DNA from 3 places in the Mesorhizobium sp. M0062 genome. Region 3 is predicted to be linked to each of the others. Evidence: predicted binding sites of a transcription regulator. Region 3 holds the regulator's gene; each other region holds the start of a gene.
The links. Region 3 encodes PhoB, which activates phosphate uptake and scavenging genes when phosphate is short. Its sites were predicted from a motif close to TGTCATNNANCTGTCAT; they were not measured.
Positions count from the first base shown of each region.

Region 1: the regulator PhoB is predicted to act here: its motif matches at 3,205-3,221, upstream of NKJ64_RS09590 (bifunctional 2',3'-cyclic-nucleotide 2'-phosphodiesterase/3'-nucleotidase).
Region 2: the regulator PhoB is predicted to act here: its motif matches at 1,893-1,909, upstream of phnC (phosphonate ABC transporter ATP-binding protein).

Region 1 is NZ_JAMYUO010000006.1:48,683-53,331, reverse strand. It holds gene NKJ64_RS09595 (SAM-dependent methyltransferase) at 1-1,063, shown strand, start outside; gene NKJ64_RS09590 (bifunctional 2',3'-cyclic-nucleotide 2'-phosphodiesterase/3'-nucleotidase) at 1,124-3,103, opposite strand; gene NKJ64_RS09585 (NAD(P)/FAD-dependent oxidoreductase) at 3,245-4,510, opposite strand.
Region 2 is NZ_JAMYUO010000020.1:42,213-46,861, forward strand. It holds gene phnK (phosphonate C-P lyase system protein PhnK) at 1-323, shown strand, start outside; gene phnL (phosphonate C-P lyase system protein PhnL) at 532-1,239, shown strand; gene NKJ64_RS21715 (DapH/DapD/GlmU-related protein) at 1,236-1,853, shown strand; gene phnC (phosphonate ABC transporter ATP-binding protein) at 1,984-2,847, shown strand; gene phnD (phosphonate ABC transporter substrate-binding protein) at 2,989-3,897, shown strand; gene phnE (phosphonate ABC transporter, permease protein PhnE) at 3,954-4,649, shown strand, end outside.
Region 3 is NZ_JAMYUO010000004.1:54,792-59,440, reverse strand. It holds gene pstA (phosphate ABC transporter permease PstA) at 1-1,029, shown strand, start outside; gene pstB (phosphate ABC transporter ATP-binding protein PstB) at 1,047-1,871, shown strand; gene phoU (phosphate signaling complex protein PhoU) at 1,913-2,617, shown strand; gene phoB (phosphate regulon transcriptional regulator PhoB) at 2,634-3,323, shown strand; gene NKJ64_RS06350 (ROK family protein) at 3,354-4,589, opposite strand.

The sequences.
Region 1 (4,649 bases), on a different contig from region 3:
CGGGCCGGATGCCGAGCTGGTGTTGAAGAACTGGCGCCTGCCCGGCCGTGCCTTTTCCGGCGGCACCATCGGCGTTGCCGAATCCTACATGGACGGCGACTGGGAAAGCCCTGATGTAACCAGCTTCCTGGAACTGTTCGTCGTCAACTCGGCCGTTGGCGAACGCATTGCCGGCGGCGCCAGCTGGCTCATCAACACGGTCCAGCGCATCCGCCACTGGTTCAACGAAAACACCCGCACAGGCTCGAAGCGCAACATCTCGGCGCATTACGATCTCGGCAACGCCTTCTACAAGCAATGGCTCGATCCCAGCATGACCTATTCGTCGGCGCTCTATGCGACCGGCGCCAACGACCTGGAAAGCGCTCAGGCCGCCAAATACCGCGCGCTGGCCAAGGATACGGGTATCGGCAAGAAGGACCATGTGCTCGAGATCGGCTGCGGCTGGGGTGGTTTTGCCGAATTTGCCGCGCGCGAGATCGGCTGCCGCGTCACCGGCCTGACCATCAGCCGCGAACAGCACGATTTCGCCAAGGCGCGCATCCAGAAGGCGGGACTGTCTGACAAGGTCGACATCAAGCTGCAGGATTACCGAGACGAAACGGGCACTTACGACCGCATCGCCTCGATCGAGATGTTCGAGGCGGTCGGCGAAAAATATTGGCCGGTATTTTTCGGCAAGATGAAGGCATGCCTGAGGCCCGGCGGCACCGCCGGCCTGCAGATCATCACCATCAACGAGGCCGCTTACGACACCTATCGGGCGCGGCCGGATTTCATCCAGCGCTATGTCTTCCCAGGCGGCATGCTGCCGACGCCGTCGATCCTGAAGACGCTGGGCAGCGACCATGGCCTTGCCCATCTGCGCGAGCGCGTCTTTCCGGACGACTATGCCCGCACGCTTGCCGAATGGCGCAACCGCTTCTGGGCGTCGTGGGAAAAGATCGTCCCGCTCGGCTTCGACGACCGCTTCAAGAAGCTTTGGGAATTCTATCTCCACTATTGCGAAGCCGGCTTCAGGGCCAGCTACATCGACGTGCGCCAGGTGGTCTACAAGGCCTGATCCGAAGCGTGATTGAGCGGGCGTATGCCCGCTCGTTTTCCCTGTTAGCTGCACGTTGCCTCAAAGCAGGATGCGATACTTCGCAAACCCGGATTCGCCCTCGCCGGCCGGCTCGATCTTGAGCGATTTCACTCCCGATATAAAATCCTTCGCTTTGGGGCCGGTCTCGAACACGACGCTGGTGCCGGGCAGCGGCGTGAACGACCAATTGTCGTCGGCCGAGGGATTGATCGTGCCTTCGCTGACGACGTAGCGCACGATCACGTCGCGGTTGGTGTCCGGCGCCTCGTAGATGATCTTCGAGGCATTGATGTCGGGGAAATTGCCGCCACCGCCGGCGCGGTAATTGTTGGTGGCGACGACGAATTTCGCTGCCGGATCAATAGGCTTGCCGTCGAAGCTGAGGCCGACGATGCGGTTCGAGCCGGCATTGGCGACGCCACCCTTGGCATCGTATTTCGGCAGCTGCGACAGGTCTATTCCGTAGCTGACGCCATCGATCACATCGAAATTGTAGGACGGGAATTCGGTGTCGATGAGCGCCTGGTCGGCCTTGCCCGGCTCGATCTTCCTGAAAATGCCGGCCGACATTTCCAGCCATTCCTTCACTTGCGCGCCGGTGATTTCGACGGCGCGCACCGTGTTCGGATAGAGATAGAGGTCGGCGACGTTCTTGATGGCGAGGTCGCCCACCGGCACGTCGGTATAGTAGTCGGCGCCGTTGCGCCCGCCGGCCTTGAAGGGTGCTGCCGCCGACAGCAGCGGCACATCCTTCCACTGCGTGCTCTTCAATATGTCCTTGAGGTACCAGCTCTGCGCCTGGTTGACGATCTGCACCGACGGATCGTCGGCGACCAGCGCGAAATAGGAATAGAGCGGCGCCGAGGTCTTGCCGACCGGTCGGCGGACATAGGCAAGTGTCGCCTCATGGTCCGCCTTCAGCGCATCGACGACGCGCTGGTCGTCCGCCACCGTCGGCTTGTTTGCCTTGTCGACGCGCTGGTAGATCGGCCTTGCCTCCGATGTGGCCGAGGCTACGCGCCATTTCGATCCGTCCCGTTCCAGAAGCAGATCGATCAGTCCCATATGCGAGCCCCAGAAACCGCCCATCACGGCGGGCTTGCCCTGCAGCGTGCCTTTCTCGGTGTCGACGCCTTCGAGCGCCTGAAAATCCTTCTTGCCGGGGAAGACCAAATGCTGATGGCCGGTGAACACCGCATCGATGCCTTCGACGCCGGCGACGAAGAAGGAGGCGTTCTCCATGCCGTCGCCCTGCTTGATATCGATGCCGGAATGCGAGAGCGCGATGACGATGTCGGCGCCCTCCTCCTTGATCTGCGGTACCCAGGCCCTGGCCGCCTCGACGATATCGCGCGTCCTGACATTGCCTTCCAGGTTCTTCAGGTCCCAGACCATGATCTGCGGCGGCACGAAGCCGATGATGCCGATCTTGATCGGCTGCTCGGCGCCCGACCCGTCCTTGATCTTCTTGTCGAGGATGACATAGGGCTTGAGGTAGAGCTTGTCGTCGCGCGGGTTGGCGGCAAGCTCGGTGCCGCGGATCAGATTGGCGCAGACGAACGGGAAATTGGCCCCGGCCAGCACCTTGTCGAGGAACGACAGGCCGTAGTTGAACTCGTGATTGCCGAGCGTCGAGCATTCATAGCCCAGCAGGTTCATGCCCTTCATGATCGGATGCAGATCGCCTTCCTTGAGGCCCTTCTCATAGGCGATGTAATCGCCCATCGGATTGCCCTGCAAAAGATCGCCATTGTCGATCAGCATCGCATTGGTGGCTTCCTTGCGCACCGCCGCGATCAGTGAGGCCGTCCGCGACAGGCCCATCGTGTCGTTGGCTTTGTCTGCGTAGCAGTCGTAAGGCAGCACATTCACATGGATGTCGGTGGTCTCCATAATCCTCAGATGCGCCTGATTGGCCTGCGCGCGGGCGGAAAACGGATGGAGCATGATCAGCGCCCCGCTGGCGGCCGTACCGGCAAGAAAACTACGGCGGGAGACGGGGTAATTGAGATGCGGCATTGGTTTTCCTTCCCAGCGACGTGACAAGATCCCAGCCCCGGGCGGAAGCTTCGCGCCGAAAACCGGCCATGTCCATCGGGAAGTCAGTCGATCAGCAAAAGGTGACGGCTGGATGAATATCCTTGGCCGCGGTTGAGAACCTCAGCCCTTGTCATCGTCGCCCTGGGTGATCAGCCGCGCGCTGCGCTGGCCGGTGAAATAGATCCATAGCCAGCTAAGCGACACCGAGAGCCGGTTGCGGAAACCGATCAGGAAGTAGATATGCGCCACGCCCCACAGCCACCAGGCAAGCCATCCCGTGAGCTTGATCGAGCCGAAATCGATCGCGGCTGCCCACTTGCCGATCGTCGCCAGGTCGCCGGCATGTTTGTAGCGGAAAGGCCGCGGCGCGCCATCGCCGGCCAGCCGCGCCCTGATCGTCGCGGCGACATGCTTGCCCTCCTGCTTGGCCGAGGGCGCCACGCCGGGCACCGGTTTGCCGTCCGGCCGCAAGACATGCGCGGTGTCGCCGATGACGAAGATTTCAGGACTGTTCGGCACGGTCAGATCGGGCTCGACCATTACCCTGCCCGCCCGGTCCACCGGCGCGCCCAGCCACTCTCCCGCGGGGGAAGCCGCCACGCCGGCGGCCCACAGGATGGTTCGCGCCGGCAGATGCGTATCGCCAAAGACGACGCCTTCGGCATCGAGGCGCGTGACGGCGCGGCCAAGCTCGACCGTGACGCCCCGCCGCTCCAGCGCCTTGCGCGCATAGTCGGACAGCTTTGGCGCGAAATTGGCTAGGATCCTGTCTCCGGCCTCGACCAGCACCACACGCGCCTCACGCGTGTCGATGTTGCGGAATTCGCCGCGCAGCGTTTCATGCGCGAGTTCGACAATGGTGCCGGCAAGCTCCACGCCGGTCGGGCCGCCGCCGACGATGACCAGTGTCAGCAGTGCCTGGCGCTTGGCCGGATCGGTCTCGCGCTCGGCCTGCTCGAAGGCGAGCAGGATGCGCCGCCGAATGGTGGTTGCGTATTCGAGCGTCTTCAGCCCGGGCGCGAAAGGCTCCCATTCGTCGTGGCCGAAATAAGCATGACGCGCGCCGGTGGCGAGCACCAGCGTGTCGTAGGGAACAGAACTGCCGTCCTCAAGCAGCACGCGTTTGCCTGGACGGTCGACGCCGGTGACGTTGCCGAGCAGGGTCGTCACGTCCTCGCGCTTGCGCAGCAGATGACGGATCGGCCAGGCAACTTCCGAGGTCGCCAGCGAGGTGGTCGCCACCTGGTAAAGCAGCGGCTGGAAAAGGTGATGGTTGCGCTTGTCGACCATGGTGATGCGCACGGGTGCGCCGGCCAGCGCCCGGGTGAGTTCGAGACCGCCGAACCCTGCGCCGACGACAACGACATGATGGCTGGTTTCACTCATCGCATTCACCCCTGTTTGTCTCTCTTTATCTAGTGATTTTTGTGCACCGCAACAATGTCGCGGCGCGCTAGACTGCCGCGCGTAAGGCTGCCCAGGACTCGTCGCCGGATGTCGCGAATGCCTATGTCGGCAAGCCTGG
Region 2 (4,649 bases), on a different contig from region 3:
TTTCCGGCGGCATGCGCCAGCGCCTGCAAATCGCCCGCAACCTCGTCACCGGACCGAGGCTGGTGTTCATGGACGAGCCGACCGGCGGCCTCGACGTCTCGGTGCAGGCGCGCCTGCTCGATTTGCTGCGCGGGTTGGTCACCGATCTCGGCCTGGCGGCCATCGTCGTCACCCACGATCTCGCCGTCGCCCGGCTTCTGTCGCAGCGTATGATGGTGATGAAAGACGGCCGTGTCGTCGAAAGCGGCCTGACGGATCGCGTGCTCGACGATCCCCGCGCGCCTTACACGCAATTGCTTGTTTCCTCGATTCTACAGGTGTGAAGATGGCGCCAAGGCACCCCCCTCTGGCCTGCCGGCCATCTCCCCCTCAAGGGGGGAGATCAGCAGCTTTTATGTCCCGCCCCTTCTACGATGCAGAAGAATGGCGAAGTCGAACGCGACAGCCAATCTCCCCCCTTGAGGGGGAGATGCCTGGCAAGGCAGAGGGGGGTGTTGGCCCGCGGACGAACAACGATTGGAGAACCTTCTGATGCCGACGCCCCTCGTTGTTTCCGGCGTCGCCAAAAGCTTCACCATGCATCTGCGCGACGGCATCAGATTGCCGGTTGTCGCCGGCGTCTCATTCTCGATCCGGGCCGGTGAATGCGCCGTGCTCGGCGGGCCTTCCGGCGCCGGCAAAAGCTCGATCCTGAAAATGCTCTATGGCAATTATGCCGTCGATGAAGGCCAGATCATCGTTCAGCATGAGGGCGGCCTGATCGATCTCGCCATCGCCAGCCCGCGCACGGTGCTTTCCGTGCGCCGCCAGACGATCGGCTATGTCAGCCAGTTCCTGCGCACCGTGCCGCGCGTCTCCGCGCTCGACGTGGTCGCCGAGCCGCTGGTCGAACGCGGCGAGGACCGCGAGAGCGCGCGGAAAAAAGCACGCACCTTGCTGGGGCAGCTCAATTTGCCGGAAAAGCTCTGGGCGCTGCCGCCGGCGACTTTCTCGGGCGGTGAGCAGCAGCGCGTCAATATCGCGCGCGGCTTCATCACCGAGCATCCGGTCTTGCTGCTCGACGAGCCGACAGCTTCGCTCGATTCGAAAAACCGCGACGTTGTGGTTGCGTTGATCGCCGCCAAGAAGGCCGGCGGTGTCGCCTTGCTCGGCATCTTCCATGACCCGGATGTGCGTGACGCCGTCGCCGATCGCATCATCGACGTGACCTCTTTCGCCGCCGGAAAAATCGCTGCATGAGCAGGAAACTATCGGAAGCGCCGTTGGTCCACGCCACGGCGCAGGTCGAGAACTCGACATTGGGGCGCTGGACAGAGATCGCCGACCGCAGCCGCGTGTCCGAAAGCATCCTCGGCGACTATTCCTACATCATGCAGGACTGCGTCGTCTGGTGCGCGACCATCGGCAAGTTCTCCAACATAGCCGCCGCCGTGCGCATCAACGCCACAAACCACCCGACTTGGCGGCCGACGCTGCATCACTTCACCTATCGCGCCTCCTACTATTGGGACGACGCCGAGCACGAAACAGAATTCTTCGCCCAGCGCCGCGCCAAACGCGTCTCCATCGGCCACGACACCTGGCTCGGCCACGGCTCGACCATCCTGCCCGGCGTCACCGTCGGCGATGGTGCTGCCGTAGGCGCCGGCGCTGTGGTGTCGAAGGATGTCGCGCCCTACACCATCGTTGGCGGGGTGCCAGCCAAGCCGATCCGCGAGCGTTTCGATCGCCGCACGGCCGAACGCTACCAGGCGCTCGCCTGGTGGGACTGGGACCACGCCAGGCTGCGCGCCGCGCTCGACGATTTTCGCGTACTCGAGGCAGACGCGTTCCTCGAGAAATACGGCGCCTGATCGGGTGCGATCACCCCCACTTGCCGCACGGCTGTGGAGCGTAACAAAACTGACATCGTGATGACATGGCAGGTTCATGTCGCTGCGCTAGGCGAGAACCAGACGATCAATTCAGGTCTGGAACTCTTCGATGTTATCGACCCCTGCCACGCTCGAAATCCGCGGCGTCTCGCGCCGATTTGGCAAGAACACCGCTGTCAGCGCCATCGACCTGTCGATCCCGCAGGGCCAGATGGTCGGCATCATCGGTCGTTCCGGCGCCGGCAAATCCACCCTCCTTCGCATGATCAACCGTCTCATCGACCCCAGCCAGGGATCGATTTTTTTTGACGGTGCCGAGGTCTCGCGGCTGCGTGGCTCGCCGCTGCGACGCTGGCAGCGCGACTGCGCCATGATCTTCCAGCAGTTCAACCTGGTGCCGCGCCTCGATGTGCTGACCAATGTGCTGCTCGGCCGTCTCAATCATCGCTCGACCTTTTCCAACCTGCTCGGCATGTTTACCCGCGCCGAATGCGCTGAGGCGATTGCAGCACTCGAGCGCCTCGACATCGCCCGCACCGCACTGCAGCCAGCCGGCACGCTGTCTGGCGGCCAGCAGCAGCGCGTCGCCATTGCCCGCGCCATGATGCAGCAGCCCAAGGTGCTGCTCGCCGATGAGCCGATCGCTTCGCTCGACCCGCTCAACGCCAAGGTGGTGATGGACTCGCTGCAGGACATCAACCTGCGCGAAGGCATCACCGTCGTCACCAATCTGCACACGCTGGACACCGCCCGCACCTATTGCAACCGCATCATCGGCATGGCTGCCGGCAAGATCGTCTTCGACGGTCCGCCGGAAGCGCTCAACCGCGAGGCCGTGCGCCTGGTCTATGGCGCCGACGGCAACGGCGTCGATATCTCCGAGGCCATCACCTCGACCAGCATCGCCTACAAGCAAAAGATCGCCGCATCCGCCAGCCCGCTCGAGCCCGCATTCCCGGGTACTGATCCATGATCCCGAAAAGTGGATACCGGTTTTCGGAAAAGATCATGGACCAAAACTGAGCCGCACTGGATCGACCGCCCGCGTCAAGGGCACTTGCAAAAATCAAGAACGCTGCCGGCGCGGGGCCGGAACTTACAGGAGAGACATCAAATGTTCAGGAAGATGGTATTCGGCGCCGTTTCGGCGCTCGCCATGGCAACCAGCGCCGCGCATGCGGCCGACCTCAAGGAATTCCGCGTCGGCATCCTCGGCGGAGAGAACGAAACCGACCGCCTGCGCAACTATCAGTGCCTGGCCGATCACCTGAAGACCGAATTCGGCTTCGAAAAGGTCTCGCTGTTCCCCGCCGCCGACTATGACGGCGTCATCCAGGGCCTGCTCGGCGGCACGCTCGACTTCGCCGAACTCGGCGCTTCCGGCTACGCCAGCGTCTACATCAAGGACCCGAAGGCGGTCACCCCGATCCTCACCACCCAGCAGACCGACGGCGCCACCGGCTATTATTCCATCGGCCTGGCGCTGAAGTCTTCGGGCATTACCGACATCAAGTCGGCCAAGGGCAAGAAGCTCGGCTACGCCGATCCGGACTCGACCTCGGGCTACCTGATCCCGCTGACCCAGATCCCGAAGGACACCGGCGCCTCGAACGACGCCTACTTCGCCTCGACCCAGTTCAATGGCGGCCATGAAAACAACATCCTCGCCGTTCGCGACGGCAAGGTCGACGTTGCGGTTGACGATTCCTCCGGCATCGGCGACTTCAAGAACGGCTACACCTCCGGCACCTTCCACAAGGTCACCGCCAAGGGCGCCGTCGACCCCAACGACTTCGTCGAAGTCTGGCGCTCGGGCCTGATCCCGAACGGCCCGCTGGTCGTGCGCACCGCGCTCGGCGACGACATGACCGCCAAGCTTGCCGCCTTCTTCACCGACCTGCCGAAGAAGGACAAGGCCTGTTTCGAAGGCGTCGAAGGCGGCGACTTCACCGGTTACGTCCCGGTCAAGCCTGACTTCTACAACGTCATCGTCGAAGCCCGTAAGGCAGCCATCGGCGGCTGACGGCAAAATCAGAAAGGGCGACGTGAAAAACGCCGCCTTTTTTGCATGTCCCGATCATGACCATCTCAGCAACAGCCCGCTCCAACGCGACCCTGCAGGTAGCCAACGCCTGGCAGCGCCAGATATCGTTGCGGCGGCTTTATACCATCCTCGGCATCGGCCTGCTGCTGGCGGCGACGCTGTCGAGCATGTGGTTCGCCGACGAGGCCAATGCCGGTCACTTCTGGGACCGGCTGCCGCATATATTCGACTTCCTCAGCTGGCTGATCCCGAAGGACTGGAACGACGTCTGGCGGGCGCTGTTCGACATCGCCTCGCCGCATGACACCGGCACCCAGGAGTTCAACTTCCCGCTCGGCCGCGTCTATGTCTGGGGCGGCTTCTACATCCCCGAATATTTCGAGCTGATGCTGACCACACTCAACGTGGCGCTGGTCTCGACTTTCATCGGTTTCATCTTCGCCGTGCCGTTTTCGTTCATCGCCGCGCGCAACCTGACGCCGCATCCGGCGCTGCGGCTCGTCGTCAAGCGCTTCATGGAATTGCTGCGCGCCTTTCCCGAAATCGTCATTGCCGGCCTGTTCGCCGCCATTGTCTCGACCGGGCCGATCGCAGCCATCATCGCCATCGGCCTGCATTCGATCGGCGCGCTGGGCAAGCTGTTCTATGAAATCAACGAGAACATCGACATGCGCGCCGAAGAGGGCCTGAGAGCGGTCGGCGGCAACTGGTTCGAGCGCGTGCGCTTCGCC
Region 3 (4,649 bases):
CCCAAGCTCGCCGAAAACGCGCTGGTGGCCAAGCTCGGCATCGATCCGGCCAACAAGCCGATGATGCTGAAGCTCAAGGGCTTCCTGTCGGAAGGCGCCCGCGTCCATCTGCGCGACATCGTCTCCGCCGATCCGTCGGTGATCGGCAGGACGCGTGACGTCGACATCCTGGCTGCCGCGAACCTCGACTCGGCCTTCAAGGGCCAGATCGACCTCGGCGTCGATGAAGCGCGCCGCAAGGTGTCCAACCAGCAGATCGACTGGATGAACAAGCTTAAAGCCGACGGCGTGATGGCCGAGCATTTCAACACCGGCCTGTTCACCTATGGCGCCTCCAGCCGGCCCGAAACGTCGGGCATGGGCGTGGCGATCATCGGCTCGTTCTACATGATGGTGATCGTGCTGTTGCTGGCGCTGCCGATCGGCGTCGCCGCCTCCATCTATCTGGAGGAGTTCGCCAAGAAGAACCGCTTTACGGACCTGATCGAAGTCAACATCAACAATCTCGCGGCGGTGCCGTCGATCGTCTTCGGTCTGCTTGGCCTTGCCGTGTTCATCAACTTCCTCGGCATGCCGCGCTCGGCTTCCTTCGTCGGCGGCCTGGTGCTGACCTTGATGACATTGCCGACCATAATCATCGCCACGCGCGCCGCCCTCGCCGCGGTGCCGCCGTCTATCCGCTCGGCGGCCCTAGGTCTCGGCGCCTCCAAGATGCAGATGGTGTTCCATCACATCCTGCCGCTTGCCGCCCCAGGCATCCTTACCGGCACCATCATCGGCCTAGCGCGTGCGCTCGGCGAGACAGCACCGCTGCTCTTGATCGGCATGGTCGCTTTCGTCGCCGATTATCCGACGACGCCTTTCGATCCGGCGACCGCGCTGCCGGTTCAGATCTATATGTGGGCAAACGAGGCTGAGCGCGCTTTTGTCGAGCGCATGTCCGGCGCCATCATCATCCTGCTCGTCTTCCTCATGGCCATGAACATCACCGCGATCGTGCTCCGGCGCCGCTTCGAGCGGCGCTGGTAGAAAAAAGGCAATTTGGTATGAACATCATGACCGAACAGTCCCTTGAGAATGCAGTGGGCGACAAAATGAACGCCAAGTCGAACGAAGTCATCAAGATGCGCGGCGACAAGGTCGGCGTCTTCTACGGCGAGAAGCAGGCGTTGTTCGACGTCAATCTCGACGTGCGTCAGAACCAGGTGACGGCGCTGATCGGCCCGTCCGGCTGCGGCAAGTCGACCTTCCTGCGCTGCCTCAACCGCATGAACGACACCATCGATTTGGCGCGGGTGACCGGCAAGATCACGCTCGATGAAGACGACATCTACGACAAGAACATCGATGTCGTCGAACTGCGCGCCCGCGTCGGCATGGTGTTCCAGAAACCCAACCCGTTCCCGAAGTCGATCTACGAGAACGTCGCCTACGGCCCGCGCATCCATGGGCTGGCCAAGCGCAAGTCCGACATGGACCAGATCGTCGAGCAGAGCCTGAAGAAGGCGGCGATCTGGAACGAAGTCAAGGACCGCCTGCAGGAGCCCGGCACCGGCCTGTCCGGCGGCCAGCAGCAGCGCCTGTGCATCGCGCGCGCCATCGCCGTGTCGCCGGAGGTGATCCTGATGGACGAGCCCTGCTCGGCGCTCGATCCGATCGCCACCGCCCGTGTCGAGGAGCTGATCGACGAACTGCGCCAGAACTACACGATCGTCATCGTCACCCACTCGATGCAGCAGGCGGCGCGCGTGTCGCAGCGCACGGCGATGTTCCATCTCGGCTATCTCGTCGAGGAGGGCGCCACCGACAAGATGTTCACCAACCCCGACGACAAGCGCACCCAGGACTACATTACCGGCCGCTTCGGCTGAGCCGTCCGGCGGGTGAATTTTCAGGCACGAGGACCAAGATCATGGGTGAACATACCGTCGCCTCCTTCGATGAAGAGCTCGGGCAGATCAGCAAGCTGATCCGCGACATGGGCGATCTGGCAGGCTCGATGGTCAGCGGCTCGACCAGGGCGCTGCTCAATTCGGACAATGCGCTGGCACAGCGTGTCGTTTCCGACGACGCCATCATGGATGCGCGCCAGCGCGAACTGGACGACCGCGCCATCACGCTGATCGCCAAGCGCCAGCCGATGGCCAACGATCTGCGCGCCGTGGTCGGCTCGATCCGCATGGCCGGCGACCTCGAGCGCATCGGCGACCTCGCCAAGAACATCGCCAAACGCGTCGGCACCGTGGGCTTGAGCGTCACGCCGCGCGACCTCTCGCACTCCATCGACGCCATGGCGCAGCTGGTGCTGATCCAGGTGCAAGGCGTCGTCGAGGAATATGCCGCCACCGATGCGGCAGCGCTTGCAAAACTCAGGAATGACGACGAGCGCATCGACGTCAAATACACGTCCGTGTTTCGTGAGCTCTTGACCTACATGATGGAAGACCCTCGCAACATCACCGCCTGCACGCATCTCTTGTTCTGCGCCAAGAATCTTGAGCGCATCGGCGATCATGTCACCAACATCGCCGAAAATGCGTATTATGTGCTGACCGGCCAGCAACTGCCCGCCAATCGTCCGAAGCAGGACGAGACGGCGATGGCCATGCCGGCCTGATGAGGGTGAACTGCCGATGATCGCGCCACGCATCATGGTCGTGGAGGACGAGGAGCCGCTAGGCGTGCTCCTCCGCTACAACCTCGAATCCGAAGGCTATCACGTCGAGGTGGTGACACGCGGCGACGAGGCCGAGATCCGCCTGCAGGAAAACGTGCCCGATCTCCTGGTGCTCGACTGGATGGTGCCCGCTGTTTCCGGCATCGAGCTCTGCCGGCGGCTTAGAGTGCGGCCCGAAACCGAGCGGCTGCCGATCATCATGCTGACCGCGCGCGGTGAGGAAAGCGATCGCGTGCGCGGCCTGTCCACCGGCGCCGACGACTATCTGGTCAAGCCATTCTCGACGCCGGAGTTCATGGCGCGCGTGAAGGCGCTGCTGCGCCGGGCCAAGCCGGAAGTGCTGTCCAGCGTGCTCAAGGTCGGCGACATCGTGCTCGACCGCGAGTCGCACCGTGTCTACCGCAAGAAGAGCGAGATCAGGCTCGGACCGACCGAGTTCCGGCTGCTCGAATTCATGATGCGGCATCCCGGCCGCGTGTTCTCGCGCAGCCAGCTGCTCGACAATGTCTGGGGCGAGACGATCTACATCGACGAGCGAACCGTCGACGTGCATGTCGGGCGGCTGCGCAAGGCCGTCAACAATGGCCGCATGCCGGATGTCATCCGTACCATTCGCGGCGCCGGCTACGCGATCAGGGAAGACTAGGATCCTGCGCGTCGCGCCGTTGCCGGCCATTCAGGCGACATGCTTGCCGGATTTGGGCTGAATACCCGGCGCAAAAATCTCCTGATCGACGAAGCCGAGCGCGCGCATGGCACAGCCTTCGCGGATCAGCGGCAGCTCGTTGGGTTCGGTGTCGAAGGAGATCGACTTCGAGTGCTGGCCGCCGGCGGTCTGGGCGATCGCTTCGCGCAATGCCGGTTCGATCAGGTCGAAGGCGGCGGCGCTGACGCCGACCATGGCGACGGGGGCCGGGTCGATCAGCGCAAACAGGCTGCCGAGGCCGAAGCCGAGCGCCTCGCCGGCCCTGCGATAGGCTTCGCGCTCCGGTCCGTCCGTCTCTCGCGCACGAGCGGCCAGCGCCCGCATATCAGCGTCGCCGATATCGACCGGCTCGGCATCCTCGCCCATCATTTTGGCGCTGCGCCAGATGGCGTAGTTTCCGGCATAGGCTTCCACGCAGCCGCGCCGCCCGCAGCGGCAGAGCGCGCCGCCCGGACGGTGGATCATGTGGCCGAACTCGCCGCCCGAGGAATGGGTGCCGGTGAACAGTTCGCCTTTCAGCACCAGCCCCATGCCGATGCCGTGCGACAAGAGGATCGCGATGAAATTGTCGCGGTAGCGCTCGGGCTGGCGCCATTGCAGGGCCACCGCCATCATATTGCAGTCGTTCTCCATGGTGGCCGGAATGCCGAATTCCGCTTCCAACATGTCGGCGAAGGCAATGTCGGTCAGTGGCGTGATTGGCGACCACAGCATGGCGCGCGCCTGCGAATCGGTGATGCCCTGGATGCCCATGGCAATGCGGGCGATGCTCTGGACATCGAGGTCGGGATCCTCAAGCCGCCGCCGGACGATTGCTACGCATTCGCCGATCAGCTCGTCGCGCGGCTTGGTCAGCGTGTCCAGCCGGCGCTGTTCCTCGGCGACGACGTGGCCGGCATAGTCGATGACGGTGACGGACAGGAAATTGAGCGACAGCACGACGGTCATCACCGCCGCCGCTTCCGGGTTGAGGCCAAGGCCGACCTGCGGCCGGCCGCGTTTCAGTGCGCCTGTCTCGCCAGGTTTGCCTTCAATCAGGGTGCCTTCTTGAATCAGATCAGACGAGATTGCCGATATGGTCGAGTGGCTGAGGCCGGTGGTCGCCGCAATCTCGGTCCGCGACGGCTGGCCGGCCCGGCGCACGGCCGAAATCACCATGGCACGGTTGCGACGGCGCAGATCGTCGTGGCGGATTCCAACCGACATTTGTTTCCTCCCGGCCTCCTCGCGCCTCATGATAGTGAAGGCGTTCGACGGCACCAGCCA